DNA from 2 places in the Paraglaciecola sp. IT1134 genome. Region 2 is predicted to be linked to the other one. Evidence: predicted binding sites of a transcription regulator. Region 2 holds the regulator's gene; the other holds the start of a gene.
The links. The regulator sigma-54, encoded in region 2, starts transcription at its own class of promoters, with help from an activator protein. The targets are predictions, from matches to a motif close to GTTGGCACGNNNNTNGNNT.

Region 1 (7,510 bases), 1.0 Mb from region 2:
ATGGTTTGGAAATAACTAAGTGCCAGGTGTTGGCTTAAAGAAGGAAAGGGTATTGTTCGATAATAATATTGGTGTGCAGGAGTACATGGCGTTTTGCCAATTTTTGGAACACCAATGCGGCATTGTATTAGGGGATAATAAGCAGTACTTAGTGCGTAGCCGGTTATCGCCACTTGTCGCCAAGTTCAATATCGATTCTTTGTCGGCTTTGACCATTAAAGTGACGGCCAATCGGGATGTGCAACTGCGTAACGCCGTGATCAATGCCATGACAACCAATGAGACCTTGTGGTTTAGGGATACCTACCCATTCGACATTTTACAGCATACGTTATTACCAACATTTGCCGCCCAGCGCAGCCCTTTACGTATATGGAGTGCCGCTTGTTCATCCGGGCAGGAAGCCTATTCTATCGCTATGAGTATTGCCGAGTATAAGAAGCAACATCGCGGAGCTTTTCCTGGGGGGGTACAAATCGTCGGCACGGATATTTCCAGCGATATGATTAAACATTGTGAAGCGGCAGAGTATGACAGCATTTCCCTTTCCAGAGGCTTGTCTGAGCAACGCAAAGCGCAATTTTTTGAGCCCTGTACCGCGCCAGGCGGTGCAAATCGCAGCCGCTTAAAAATGGAAATACGCAATATGGTGACATTTATGCCGATCAACCTGCTTGATTCGTTTTCCAATGTGGGCAAATTTGAGATCGTGTATTGCCGTAATGTCTTGATCTACTTTTCCCCAGCCTCCAAACAAAAAATCCTGCAAAAAATTGCCGCCTGTCTGCCACACCAGGGCGCGTTATTTGTTGGCGCATCGGAATCCTTGTCAGGGATCAGCACTGAATTTAACATGTTGCGCTGTAGTCCTGGTCTTTATTACACTAAAAAAACCTAGCTATTTCATAGTCTTACTCAGTTTTCCTGCCATCGTCAAAATTTTTTTGGCACAGCTATTGCTATAACCTCAGCAAATGAGGAGTTTTTAGTATGGCGATAAGTTTAGATAAGTTGATGGGATTTCAGCAAAAAGCATTACAGGTTCGTACTGAACGTATGGAAGTGATTGCTGGAAATCTTGCCAATGCAAATACCCCAGGGTACAAGGCCCGAGATATTAATTTCCAGGATGCGATGAAAAGCGCCCAGTCTTCTCGGGATCAAAATCTAACTCGTACTCATGAAAACCATATTCAGGGCCATATGAAAGGCACAAACGATATCGACTTTCGTATCCCTAACCAACCCGATACCGGCGATGGCAACACCGTTGATGTGCAAGTGGAACGGAATAACTTCCTGGATAATGGTTTACGTTACCAAGCCGGGATGGAGTTTCTAAATGGTAAAATTAAAGGTATGAAAAAAGCAATTAGTGGAGGGCAGGGCTAATGAGTTTATTTAACGTTATGGATATCGCCAGCACGGGTATGAGCGCTCAGAGTGTGCGTTTGAATACCACGGCCAGTAATGTGGCCAACGCAAACAGTGTTAGCAGCAGTTATGACCAAACTTACAAGGCTCGTCACCCCGTGTTTGGCGCAGAGTTGCAGCGCGCCAGCCAAGACCAAAGTGTGGGGGCGCGGGTTGAAGTGCTGGGCATAGTGGAAAGTCAAAAGCCCTTGCAAATCGAGTACAGTCCTGGGCATCCCATGGCGGATGAAAACGGTTATATCTATAAACCCAACGTCAATATAGTAGAGGAGATGGCTGACATGATGTCAGCGTCAAAAGCCTACGAAACCAACGTTCAGGTTGCCGATACCACCAAAAAGATTTTTAGAAACGTATTGCGCTTAGGGCAAGGTAGCTAGCACTGATACGTGAGCGGTTTAACATCGAGGAAGAAACGTGGATACATTAATTAAAAATGGTTTAAACAGCGATCTGTACTGGCAGCCTGAGACCGTGCCGGTGGCAGATAAGAGTGCCCAGAACCTTTCCCAAGAAGATTTCTTCTCGTTGCTTACCGAACAGTTGGCCAATCAGGATCCAAGTAAGCCGATTGATAATGACCAGATGGTGGCTCAGATGACGAGTTTCACCATGGCCGATGGTATCAGTCAGTTAAACGACAAGTTTGAGTCTTTCGCCAGCTCCATGACGTCCAACCAGGCTTTGCAAGCTTCAAGTCTGATTGGTCAACAGGTGTTGTTGCAAGGTGATATAGGCTATATGGCCAATGAAGGTCAGGGGATTTCCGGAGTGGTGATCAATGATGCCACAGCCCAGAACATGGAAATCACCATCGAAAACGAAGTGGGTGAAATCGTCAAAACCATCAATGCGGGCACTCAAACGGCGGGTAACGTCGAATTTGAATGGGACGGCACCGATGCAGGAGGAAATTTATTGCCGCCCGGCAACTATGTGATCAAAGCACAGGGTGACGTGGCGGGTGAGCCGCAACAATTAGTGACAGCAGTGAATCGGCATGTGGACAGCGTCAGCCTCGCTGGTAGCAGCCAAGGTATTATTTTAAATCTTGATGGTGATGTAAGTGTCAAACTTGACGACGTCATTCAACTCGGTGGTTAACAGGAGAATTTACGATGGCTTTTAATATTGCATTAAGTGGTGTGTCAGCCGCGCAACGAGACTTGGATACAACCGCAAATAACATAGCAAACGTTAATACGGTGGGTTTCAAAGAGTCACGGACTGAATTTGGTGATGTGTATGCATCATCGTTGCTCGCAGGGGGTAAAACCAAAGTCGGTGACGGCGTGATCACCCAGGAAGTGGCCCAGCAGTTTTCCCAAGGAAGCCTGCAATTTACCAATAACTCATTGGATTTAGCTATTACCGGTAACGGTTTTTTTGCCACTGTACCTGAAATTGAATCCCGGGAGTTCTCCTTTACCCGCGCCGGCATGTTCAAGTTAGATTCAGGAAACTTTGTGGTCAACTCCAATGGCGATAACCTGTTGGGTTTTCCCGTCAACCCTGACGGCACGTCATCTTCTGTGGCCTTAAGTACCACCCAACCGGTACGTATTCCCGATTCATCCGGCTCGCCTCAGCCAACCTCTGAAGTGTCGTTGAAGATGAACCTACCCGCGGGGGATGATGCGGTTAACCTGGATTTATTTAATCCTGCTGATCCACTCACCTATAATGCGGCCACCTCGGTCACCGTGTTTGATTCATTAGGTGACAGCCATGTGATGACCTATTATTTTATGAAGGATCAAGCCCAGACCAATGAGTGGGTAGTGGCCACTTATATGGATGAAATACCGCTGCAAACCGAAGGGAATACTCCCGGGACACCACCTACGACAGGTGCTAACGTGGTGGGTGAAACTTCGCTAGGTGCTGGTAACGAAATTGCCGGTTACCGAATGAAATTTAGCAGTGGCGGTGATTTCATTGAAATTCAAAATTCTGACGGCACTTCAAGCCCCACTGGTGATGTTAACAGTGTGCCATTAGGCGGCACTATCTTGGCAAATGGCTCGGATCCAACGCAAGTTATTACCACCAATTTTGCCTTTGATCCGGCCAAAGCCACGCCGGATGAGCCTACTCAATTCGCCTCGGCATTTGAAGTGACTTCACTTGAACAGGACGGCCTGGCCGTTGGGCGACTAACCGGGATTGACATTGGGCCTGACGGCCTGGTACGCGCCACCTATTCAAATGGTACCTCTGAGCCTATTATTCGGGTTGCTTTAGTCCGTTTCTCCAATGATCAGGGATTAACTCAGAAGAGCAATACCCAGTGGCAAGAGAGTATTTTATCCGGTGAAGCCCTGGCCGGTGAAGCGACAACCGGGACCTTCGGTGATATTAACTCGTCAGCGCTTGAGCAGGCGAACGTTAATCTCACTACAGAGCTGATTGATTTGATCATCGCCCAGCGGAACTTCCAGGCTAACTCACGGGCGTTGGAAGTCGATAACCAGTTGAATCAAACAATCTTAAATATTCGTTAAGTTTTTAAATCACACATTACCAGAACAAAAGGCCGCGCATCAGCGGCCTTTTGTTTATCCCCTCGCTTAAATAGCCCTCATCTGTATATACATGTGAACCGCTTGATATTGGTGGCATCTTATTTGCACAGTTCTAGCTAAGGTCCTTTTTAGTCAAGAAGTTGTCATGGATAAATTGCTCTATATCGCCGCCAGCGGTGCCAAACAAGATCTCCTTGGCACGGCTGTCAAGGCCAACAACCTGGCCAACGCCCAAACTACCGGTTTTAAAGCGCAGCTGGAACAAGCCAGAGCGATGCCGGCTTTCGGCGAAGGTTTGCCGACTCGGGTTTTTTCGATGACGGAAAACCCGGCCAATAATTATGAAGGTGGCGCCATGATCCAGACGGATCGCGAGCTGGATGTGGCCATTCAGGGCGAAGGCTGGTTTTCGGTATTGGATGCCAATGGTAATGAAGCCTATAGCCGCAATGGCAGCTTTCAACTCAGTGCTGATGGTCAATTGCAGGATACATCGGGTAACACTATTGTCGGCGATAACGGGCCGGTGTTTTTGCCCGTACCGTTATCGAATATAAATATTGCCGGTGACGGCACCATCTCAGTCAGGCCTCAGGGCGCACCAGAAACGGTATTGGAAGAAGTCGGGCGCTTAAAGCTGGTTAACCCTGACGTTCAGAATGTAGAACGGGGCACAGATGGTCTGTTCCGCCAGAAAAACGGTGAACTGGCCGCTGCGGATGCCGCTGTTAGTGTTCGTACCGGCATGCTGGAGGGCAGTAATGTCAATCCGGTTGAAGAAATGGTCGACATGATCAGCCTGCAGCGACACTACGAAATGCAAGTCAAACTTATGAAAAGCGCAAGTGATCTGGATGCACGTGGTAATCAATTACTGCGTCTTATTTAAAAATGATTACTGCAAATTTAAATCTATCAGTGGAGGTGGCTTATGCACCCAGCATTATGGATCAGTAAAACAGGACTCGACGCCGCACAAACCGATGTGGCGGTTATCTCGAATAACTTGGCTAACGCCAGTACTGTGGGCTTTAAAAAAGACCGGGCCATCTTTGAAGATTTGCTGTATCAAAATATTAATCAGCCCGGGGGGCGTTCATCTGCGGATACCGAACTGCCTTCAGGCTTAATGTTAGGTGCAGGTAGCAAGGTGGTGGCGACGCAAAAATCCCATACTCAAGGCAATATGCTGACCACAGACAATTCGCTGGATATGTCTATTCAAGGGCGGGGTTTTTTTGAAATTCTGCAGCCAGATGGCAGCACTGCGTATACTCGTAATGGCCAGTTTACCTTAAACGACCAGGGCCAGATTGTAACCCCGGGAGCCGGGTTTTTAATGCAACCCACGATAACCGTGCCAGAAGATGCCCAGCAAATAACTATCTCTCAAGATGGGGAAGTGTCAGCCAGCATCAGGGGCCAGGCCGATCCCCAAGTGCTGGGACAGATCAGTGTTTCTGACTTTGTCAACACCACAGGTTTGCAACCTATCGGTCAGAACTTGTATGTAGAAACCGCGGTAAGTGGTGCGCCAATCCAGGGGATCCCAGGTTTGGAAGGTTTGGGAACTGTGATACAGGGCGCCCTTGAAACCTCAAATGTGAATGTCACCGAAGAGTTGGTTAACCTGATTGAAAGCCAACGTTTATATGAAATGAATTCCAAGGTTATATCGGCGGTCGACTCGATGCTTGGTCAGGTCATTCAGCAACTGTAATGGCTAGTCTAATGAAAATCCTCTGTGTGATTGTTTTAGCGGCAGTACTGGGCGGCTGCCAAAGTACCCAGCAGCCAGATATTATGCCTAATGATCCCTACTATGCGCCCATAGCCGCCGACTTGCCGGAACAAAAAATTGCCGACGATGGCGCATTATTTCGGCCTGATATGGCTAACAGCTTATATTCCGATGTGAAAGCCCGTCGAGTGGGAGACATTATTACGGTTAATTTACAGGAAAACACCCGGGCCACCAAATCTGCGGGCACCTCTACTGCTAAAGACTCTCAGGTAGACGTGAACCCTATCATCGGCCTAGGTGGTAATGCGGTTAATCTTGGCTCTCAGTCTATACAGTTGGGGGTCGGTGCCAGCAATGCATTCAGTGGTGATGCCTCGGCGAATCAAAGTAATAACCTGGTGGGCAGTATTTCGGTAACGGTGATGCGTGTGATGCCCAATCAAAATCTGTTAGTACGGGGAGAAAAATGGCTGACGTTAAACAATGGCAATGAATACATTCGTCTGACCGGTGTCGTTAGACCGGCAGATGTAAGCCCCAGTAACGAAATTGTATCGACAAAAATTGCTAACGCCCGTATCCAATATAGTGGTACTGGCACCTTTGCCTCCGCGCAAAAAGAAGGTTGGCTTAATCAATTCTTCTCTTCCGAGTACTGGCCTTTTTAGGCAGGAGCATAAAATGAAATCATATTTAGCGTTATTGGTGATCTGCAGCTTGTTGCTTGCACCTTTTGGCCATGCTCAGCGTATAAAAGATTTAGCCAGTGTCCAGGGCGTACGCGCCAACCAATTAGTGGGATATGGCTTAGTAGTCGGTTTGCCCGGTACGGGGGAGCAAAGTCCTTTTACTGAACAAAGCTTTCGTACCATGTTGTCAAACTTCGGTATTAGCCTGGCCACCAATGTAAAACCCAAGATCAAGAATGTGGCAGCGGTAGCGGTACACGCTGAATTACCCCCTTTTTTAAAGCCGGGACAAACCATAGATATCACCGTATCTTCCGTGGGAGAAGCGGCAAGTTTGCGTGGTGGTACGTTATTGCAAACCTTTTTAAAAGGCCTCGATGGTAAGGTTTATGCCGTGGCGCAAGGTAGTTTAGTGGTTAGTGGTTTTGGTGTGCAAGGTGCCGATGGCTCAAAAATTGTTTCCAATACCCCTACTGTGGGGCGCATTGCCAATGGCGCGATTATCGAACGTGCTGTGCCAAACGGCTTGATGCAGAACGACTTCTTAACCCTTAATTTAAACTACCCGGATTTTTCCACCGCCAAGATCCTGGCGGATACCATCAACCGCCGTCTGGGGGCGGATCCAGATAAAGGTTTTACCATTGCCACGCCCATTGATGCCGCATCGGTTCGGGTCAGTGCACCCAGAGACGTAGGACAAAGGGTAGGTTTTTTGGCCACCCTGGAGAATTTTGAATTTGTGCCTGCCAAAGCGCCGGCCCGTATTGTGATCAATAGCCGAACTGGCACCATAGTGATCGGCCAAGACGTGCGTTTGTTGCCTGCAGCTATTACCCATGGCGGATTGACCGTTACCATAGCCGAAAACCAGACTGTAGCGCAGCCTAATGCCTTAGCGGCCGGAGAGACTGTGGTCACTGATCAATCCATCATAGATGTCAGTCTCGAAGATACCAGAATGTTTAAATTTGATCCTGGCGTGACCCTGGACCAACTGGTCAGAGCGGTTAATGAGGTAGGGGCGGCCCCAGGTGATTTAATGGCGATACTCGAAGCGCTCAGTGAGGCGGGTGCCTTACAGGGCGAGTTAGTGGTCATTTAAAGGGCTATTGAGC
Region 2 (7,510 bases):
GCCAGCTTGACTAACTGGGTGGCCGCCCGTGCGTGCAGGCCCAGCTTATTGACGATCAACAACGTCTTTTCCAAACGTATCGAACCACTCAACGGTTTAATTCCCGGTGGCGGATCTGTACATCCGGATGCGAACTGCTAAAGGTTTTGGCCAGCATTTCCACCACATACACGGAGCGATGCTGACCGCCTGTGCAGCCTATCGCCACTGTCACATAGCTGCGATTATTGCGTTCAAGATGGGGCAACCAAGTGGAAATAAGGTTCTGAATTTGCCAGATAAATTTGGTCACTATGGGTTGTGAGCCGAGAAAGATTTCCACCGCAGAATCCAGACCGGTCAGATGTTTCAGATCCGGTTCCCAGTGGGGATTGGGTAGAAAACGTCCGTCAAAAACGTAGTCCGCATCTTTAGGAATACCATGTTTGAAACCAAAAGATTCAAAAACCAGTACCAGGCGCGAGCTTTTTTTGCCAAGAATACGCTCCCGTACCAGCTCAGCCAGCTGATGGACAGATAACTGATCCGTATCCAGATACAAATCTGCTCGCTCGGCAATGGGGGCCAATAATTGCCCCTCGGCCTGAATGGCATCCGACAGAGATTTATTCTGTTTTGACAAGGGGTGCAAGCGGCGGGTCTCGCTAAAACGCTTGATCAGTACGTCATCACTGGCATCCAGATAGAGTATGGTCATTTCCCATGTCGACGGCAGATAATCCAGAATTTCCACCAGTTCACTGGGATTTTTGGGTAAGTTACGCACATCGATGCTAACCGCCACCTGGTCGTATTCATCTACTACTGTATGGGTGAGCGTGGGCAGTAGGTTTACCGGAATGTTATCCACACAGTAATAACCGAGATCTTCCAGTGAACGTAAAACGACGGATTTCCCTGAGCCAGAACGCCCGCTAATGATGATGAGCTTCATATCAGCTGATTACCTGAAATAATTCTTCAGCGCTGATGGCACTGCGCAATTGTTTGAGCAACTCTTTGTCACTGAGTTTGGCGGCAATGCTAGAGAGGGTCTGCAGATGTTCCTTGGCTTTTTCTTCCGGCACCAGGATAGCGAAAAAAACGTCCACCGGCATATTGTCAATGGCATCATACTCTATAGCAGGTTGACAGGTTACCAACACTGCCAATGCACTTTCCAAGCCTTTGAGCCGACCATGAGGCAATGCAATACCGCCGCCAATCCCCGTACTACCCATTTTTTCCCGGCTCACTAAACTGGCCAAAATAGTTGCTTGATCTATGTCGATCAAATGCTGATTGGCAATCAGACTGATAAGCTCAAGAATGCGTTTTTTGCTGCTAGCCTGAACTGCGCATAGTACGCAGTCAGGATTAAGTATGTCTGAAATTTCCATTATCTGCCTAATGGGTTAATGGCGTTTAACTTTTTCTTTATGCTTGAGCACCTGACGGTCTAATTTGTCAATCAGGCCATCGATGGCCGCGTACATATCGGTATGTTCCGCGGTAGCAAATACTTCGGCGCCGTTGAGATGCAAGGTAGCTTCTGCTTTTTGATTGAGTTTTTCAATATTCAATATGACATGCACATTGTTGATTTGATCCGAATGTCGCTCAAGCTTAATAAATTTACTATCGACATAATCTTTAAGTGAATCGGTAATGTCCACGTGATGACCTGTAAGATTTATTTGCATATCGCCTCTTCCTTCTACAATCAGTCTAAAAAAGACTTTTACGTTGGTTAGACGGGGGTATCAATAAAGACTCCCGATATTTTGCTATTGTTCGCCTTGCAACCATAATACCTTGATCGGCCAACAATTGAGCAATCTTGCTATCACTTAACGGTTTGCTGGGTTTCTCTGCAGCCACCAGTTTTTTGATTAATGCACGTATCGCCGTAGATGAACATTCACCGCCTGTTTCGGTCGCCACATGACTGGAAAAGAAATACTTGAGCTCGAAAATACCCCTGGGAGTATGCATATATTTCTTGGTAGTCACCCGGGAAATAGTTGATTCGTGCATCTCGACCATTTCGGCAACATCGTTAAGCACCATAGGTTTCATCATTTCCGGGCCGTGTTCGAAGAAACCCATTTGCTGCTGCACGATACAATTGGAGACTTTCAGCAAGGTTTCATTACGGCTTTCCACACTCTTGATAAACCATTTTGCCTCTTGCATATGTGAACGGATAAACTGGCTGTCACTGGTGTTTTTCGCATTACGACTCATGGCCGCATATTGTTGATTAACATTCAGCTTGGGTAAACTGTCGGGGTTGAGTTCCACCGTCCAGCGGCCATTCTTTTTCGCCACTGACACATCCGGGATCACATACTCTGCTTCACCTTTAATCAAGGCACTACCTGGCCTCGGATTCAGGGTTTTGAGCAAGCGCATGGCTTCGCGTAATTCTTCTTCCTTGAGCCGGGTTTTGCGCATCAGGGTGCGGTAGTCTTTGCTACCCAATAATTCAGCGTATTCGCCAATCAACATCTTGGCTTCTTCCAGCCAAGGCGTATCCGGGGCAAATTGGCGTAATTGCACCAGTAAACATTCTTGTGGGGTACGTGAGCCTGAACCAACAGGATCGAACATCTGAATACGTTTAAGCACACATTCCACTTCATCCAATTCAATTTCTTCGTCATCCATGCTCAGCAATATGTCTTGTGCACTCATGGTTAAATAGCCGGAGTCATCGATGGAGTCAATAATGGCTGTGGCAATCGCCACGTCCGTCTCACTAAAATGTGTTAACCGCATCTGCCATAACAGATGATCCTGAATATTCTCTATGGTTTCACCCTGAAAAATCTGCTCATCATCCGAACCGCCTCCTGACATGGGGGCGGGTGCCGATGAGGCACTGATATATTCATCCCAAGTACTATCCAGAGGCAAGTCTTCGGGAATATCGCCTTTTTCCAAGGCGTCACCGGCATCGATGCTATCGCTATTGGGATCGGTTACTTCTGAGCCATCGGGTTTATTGGCCGGATCCAGTGAGGCATCACTTAAGGCACTATCACCGGAAGCATTATCGGTGGGCTCTTCGATTTCCAATAAGGGATTGGAATCCAGGGCTTCTTGAATTTCTAGTTGTAAGTCCAGAGTCGAAAGTTGCAACAGGCGAATGGCTTGCTGCAATTGCGGCGTCATGGTCAGTGATTGGCTAAATTTTAATTGTAAAGAGGGTTTCATCTACTTCTGTTTCATATCCGTTGCTAATCGATTAAGAAGCTAATTTGAATGTTAATTAGTAACTGCGTATCTGATTAAGTGACAACCTAGTTGTCGTGACGACTAATCGCGTTTAGGGAGAAAGACTTAACTATAGCCTGAATTGTTCTCCTAGGTATACATCTCTTACACGTTGATCACTTAATACTTCTTCGGCTGTTCCAGAGGCGATTAATTCCCCTTGGCTAACAATATAAGCTTTCTCACATACATCCAAAGTTTCTCTTACATTGTGATCGGTGATCAATACACCAATCCCCCTGTCCCGTAAATGCTGAATTATCTTTTTTATGTCATTGACTGAAATCGGATCCACCCCGGCGAAAGGTTCATCGAGTAAGATAAATTCCGGGTCGGCGGACAGCGCCCTGGCGATCTCAACTCTGCGTCTTTCGCCACCGGATAAACTCATGCCTGTGCTATTGCGGATATGATTGATATTGAACTCGTCCAACAGGGAATCCGCTTGCTGCTCTTGTTGTTCTTTGGTCAACTCCTTGCGGGTTTGCAAGATGGCCATCAAGTTTTGGTAAACCGTCAGTTTACGAAAAATAGAGGCTTCCTGAGGCAAATAGCCTATGCCCAGCCGAGCCCGCATGTGCATGGGCTGTAAGGTTAACTCTTGCTGATCGATAAAAATCTCGCCCTTATCTAAAGGTACCAGACCCACTATCATATAAAAAGTCGTGGTTTTGCCCGCCCCATTTGGCCCCAGTAAGCCGACAATTTGCCCCGTGGACACTTCTAAACTGACATCTCTAACCACTTGTCGAGACTTGTAGGACTTGGCCAAATGTGTGGCTTTCAAGGTTGCCATTAAGGTTTTTTTTCCTTATTAGGTTGAACGGCTGGCTCAGGTTTGACTTTTTGGGGCTTTTTTTCCGGTTGAAAAATGGTAGTCACCCGGCCACTTTCTTCGTTTTCACCCTGTGCCACAATCTGTTCTAAGGCCATATTAAACACTATAGACTCACCTTTAACACTGCTGTTATTTTGTTTCAGTTGAGCAGCGCCATCCAGGGAGAGTGTACGTTTCTCCCGGCGGTAAACAATGCGATTGGCGGAGGCGACTATCTCGCCACCTTGCTCTTGTTGCTGCCTGTATTTGGCTGGTGTACCTGTCGCAATAAAAATTTCCTTGCCTTCACCCTGACTAGCGTCCACTTCGACTTCGTCAGCATACAGATGCAAACTTCCCTGGTTAATATGCACATCTTCGCGGAACACTGACTTTTTGGTGATCCCATCGCCAAATTGATATTTTGAGTCCACTTTTATGGCCTGAGAAAAATCATCCTTGCCGGCCATACTGGCGGTGGAAAAGATCAGTATGCCCAATGCCCAGGAGTTAAGGACGAGGTTGATAAACGGTTTGAACATGGTTTAGTAGCTCGTATTGTTGAGTGGTTAGGTTAGCCGTAAAGCCGTTACTGTTGATCACATAATGTTGACCATAAATTTGCACCGGCTGATCGGATTGTATGGTTTTATCCAACAAATCAACCTCCATAAATTCAGTGCGAATTATCCTGGCGAAACCTTGCTCATCCTGGTTGCGGATCTCCACACTGTTTTCCAATTGGATGCGATTGGTATCGTACAGTGTGCCTTCATTGGCCGATACCTGCCAGGGTGTTTGCTGAGTGGTCACAAATATGGTGTATTGAGGCTGTTTGAACAAGGTAAAGCCCAGCAACTCAAAATGTTCCATTTTACTGGCAAACACCTGATGACTAATATTGCCTTGTGCATTAAAAAGGGTACTCAACATTTCACTGGCCTGGTAGTTGGGTTGCCAGGCGGTTTCCGTTTCCGTCAGCGGTATGTTCTCTTCCTCGGACAGCCACTGGGGCAAATTGGTTGCCACCACTAATATAAACAGTAACCCAATACTCAACGTTACTCTGTTCATGAACTAGTTCCGTGAGTTTTATTGATTTGTCCTTTAGCATGCAATATCAGATCACACACCTCACGCACTGCCCCTTTTCCACCGCCAAGCTGAGTCACATACAACGCGCTTTTCTGCACAAATGGGTGTGCATCTGCCACAGCTATGCTCACACCAGCCAGGTTAAACATGCCAATGTCTGGCATATCATCACCTATAGCGGCGGTCGCATCTTTTGAAATACTCAGCGCGCCCTGCAATGCCTCAAGGGCCTGGTGTTTTTCTTCGCAGCCCTGAATGATATGTTGTACTCCGAGGGACGTCATGCGCTGATCCACGATATTGGAACGACGGCCAGTGATAACGGCAACCTGTATACCTATATTCACCAAGGCTTTAACCCCGTATCCATCCCGGGTGTGAAAAGCTTTTAATTCTTCGCCGTTGTTGCCTAAATAAATACGACCATCGGAAAATACCCCGTCTACATCACACACTAACAACTTGAGACGGGAGAACCTGTCCATTATGGTTTTGGGTTTAGGTCCGTAAAGGGTATTGATTTCTCCCATCAGATCACTCCTGCGGATAATAATACCTGCATATTAATAGCACCGATAGGATGGTTATTATCATCCACTACAAACAGTGAGTTTATTTTACGATGTTGCATGATATTCAAAACTTCCGCCGCCAGGGTTTCTTGTCTGGCGGTAATGCTATTGGCGGTCATCACCGCCTGAATTTGCACACTGTGCACGTCAATTCTGGCGTCCAGTACCCGACGTAAATCACCATCGGTAAAAATACCTAACAAACGGCCATCCTGGTCGACAACGCCGGCCATACCCAAGCCTTTGCGCGAGATTTCCAGCAATGCCTCACTCAGGGTCTGCTCAGGCGCAACCAAAGGTAATTGGCCGCCTCGGTACATAATGTCCTCTAATTTGAGCAACAATTTACGCCCCAATGCCCCTCCGGGATGGGATAAAGCAAAGTCGTCCGGCGTAAAACCTCTGGCATCCAACAAAGCAATGGCCAATGCATCTCCCATCACTAAGGTAGCCGTGGTACTGGCGGTGGGAGCCAGGCCCAAAGAACAGGCCTCCTGCTCGACTTTAATGCACAAGTTGACATCGGCATATCTGCCTAGGGAACTCTGATTATTATTGGACATGGCGATGATAGGAACCCCCAGCCGTTTGACCACAGGCAACAACGCCAATAACTCGGAAGTTTCCCCTGAATTGGAGATGGCCAGCAACACATCTTGTTCGGTCAACATACCTAGGTCCCCGTGATTAGCTTCCGCCGGGTGCATGAAAAATGCGGGGGTACCTGTACTAGCAAAAGTCGCCGAAATTTTGTGGCCAATATGTCCTGACTTGCCCATGCCACAAACCACTACCTTGCCCTTACAACTCATGAGCAGTTCACAGGCCGCAACAAAGTTATGATCAATATATTGCGCCAGATGTTCGATGGCCTGTTGCTCAATGGCCAACACCCTTAACCCTGACTGCTGATAATCGCTTGGGATCATAGTTTACCTTGTACTAAAAACAATAAATTGATAGGCGGCAAAACAAGCCAGCAAGATTACCGCTTCCCAACGATTAATGCGCCGACTGCCACGCAAATTAAAACTAAAGACTATTAATAATACAGTTACGCCCAACATCACATAAATGTCTCGCCCGGCAGCGTCAGGGTCCACACGCCCTGCAGAAATTAAACCCGGCATCGCCATTACGGCCAAAATATTAAAGATGTTGGAGCCAATAATGTTACCCAGAGCCAAATCATCTTCGCCTTTTAACACCCCGGCCACACTCGCCGCCAACTCAGGCAAACTGGTGCCTATGGCGATGATCGTCAGACCGATGACCAAATCACTTAAACCAAAATGATGAGCGATAATGACCGCTGAATCCACCATAAAATGCGCACTTAAGGGTAAAAGCACCAGCCCAACCAGTAACCAAATAATGGCGTTTTTAGTCGGTACATTAGAGGGGATTTCGCTGATGGTCTCAGATTCCAGGGGATCCCCTTTTTCCATGTGATAGGACATCCAGGCCAAACCGGCAATACTAATAAAAAACAACACAATCAGCACTAAGCCTTCGTTTAAGGACAGATACAGATCAGACAGGATATAAGTGGCTAACAAAGACACCAGCAACAACACCGGCATTTCGCGTTTCAAGGTCGTTGACGCTATAGATAGTGGTTTAAGTAAGGCTGTCAGACCCAAAACCAGCGCGATGTTAGTAATGTTGGAACCAATGGCATTACCTACGGCGGTGTCAATATTGCCGTTAAAGGATGCTGTGGCCGAGACCATAATTTCTGGCGCAGACGAGCCCATAGCCACTATGG

Region 1: the regulator sigma-54 is predicted to act here: its motif matches at 4,060-4,078, upstream of flgF (flagellar basal-body rod protein FlgF).

Annotation. Positions count from the first base shown of each region.
Region 1 covers NZ_CM176486.1:3,724,857-3,732,366, reverse strand. The annotation lists gene AC3RV5_RS16325 (chemotaxis protein CheV) at 1-19, shown strand, start outside; gene AC3RV5_RS16320 (CheR family methyltransferase) at 53-898, shown strand; gene flgB (flagellar basal body rod protein FlgB) at 991-1,392, shown strand; gene flgC (flagellar basal body rod protein FlgC) at 1,392-1,814, shown strand; gene AC3RV5_RS16305 (flagellar hook assembly protein FlgD) at 1,852-2,538, shown strand; gene flgE (flagellar hook protein FlgE) at 2,553-3,938, shown strand; gene flgF (flagellar basal-body rod protein FlgF) at 4,105-4,848, shown strand; gene flgG (flagellar basal-body rod protein FlgG) at 4,891-5,679, shown strand; gene flgH (flagellar basal body L-ring protein FlgH) at 5,691-6,371, shown strand; gene AC3RV5_RS16280 (flagellar basal body P-ring protein FlgI) at 6,385-7,497, shown strand.
Region 2 covers NZ_CM176486.1:4,758,297-4,765,806, forward strand. The annotation lists gene AC3RV5_RS20595 (HPr family phosphocarrier protein) at 1-80, opposite strand, end outside; gene rapZ (RNase adapter RapZ) at 89-934, opposite strand; gene ptsN (PTS IIA-like nitrogen regulatory protein PtsN) at 936-1,379, opposite strand; gene hpf (ribosome hibernation promoting factor) at 1,395-1,682, opposite strand; gene AC3RV5_RS20615 (RNA polymerase factor sigma-54) at 1,708-3,198, opposite strand; gene lptB (LPS export ABC transporter ATP-binding protein) at 3,329-4,054, opposite strand; gene lptA (lipopolysaccharide transport periplasmic protein LptA) at 4,054-4,545, opposite strand; gene lptC (LPS export ABC transporter periplasmic protein LptC) at 4,586-5,149, opposite strand; gene kdsC (3-deoxy-manno-octulosonate-8-phosphatase KdsC) at 5,146-5,700, opposite strand; gene AC3RV5_RS20640 (KpsF/GutQ family sugar-phosphate isomerase) at 5,700-6,671, opposite strand; gene AC3RV5_RS20645 (calcium/sodium antiporter) at 6,675-7,510, opposite strand, start outside.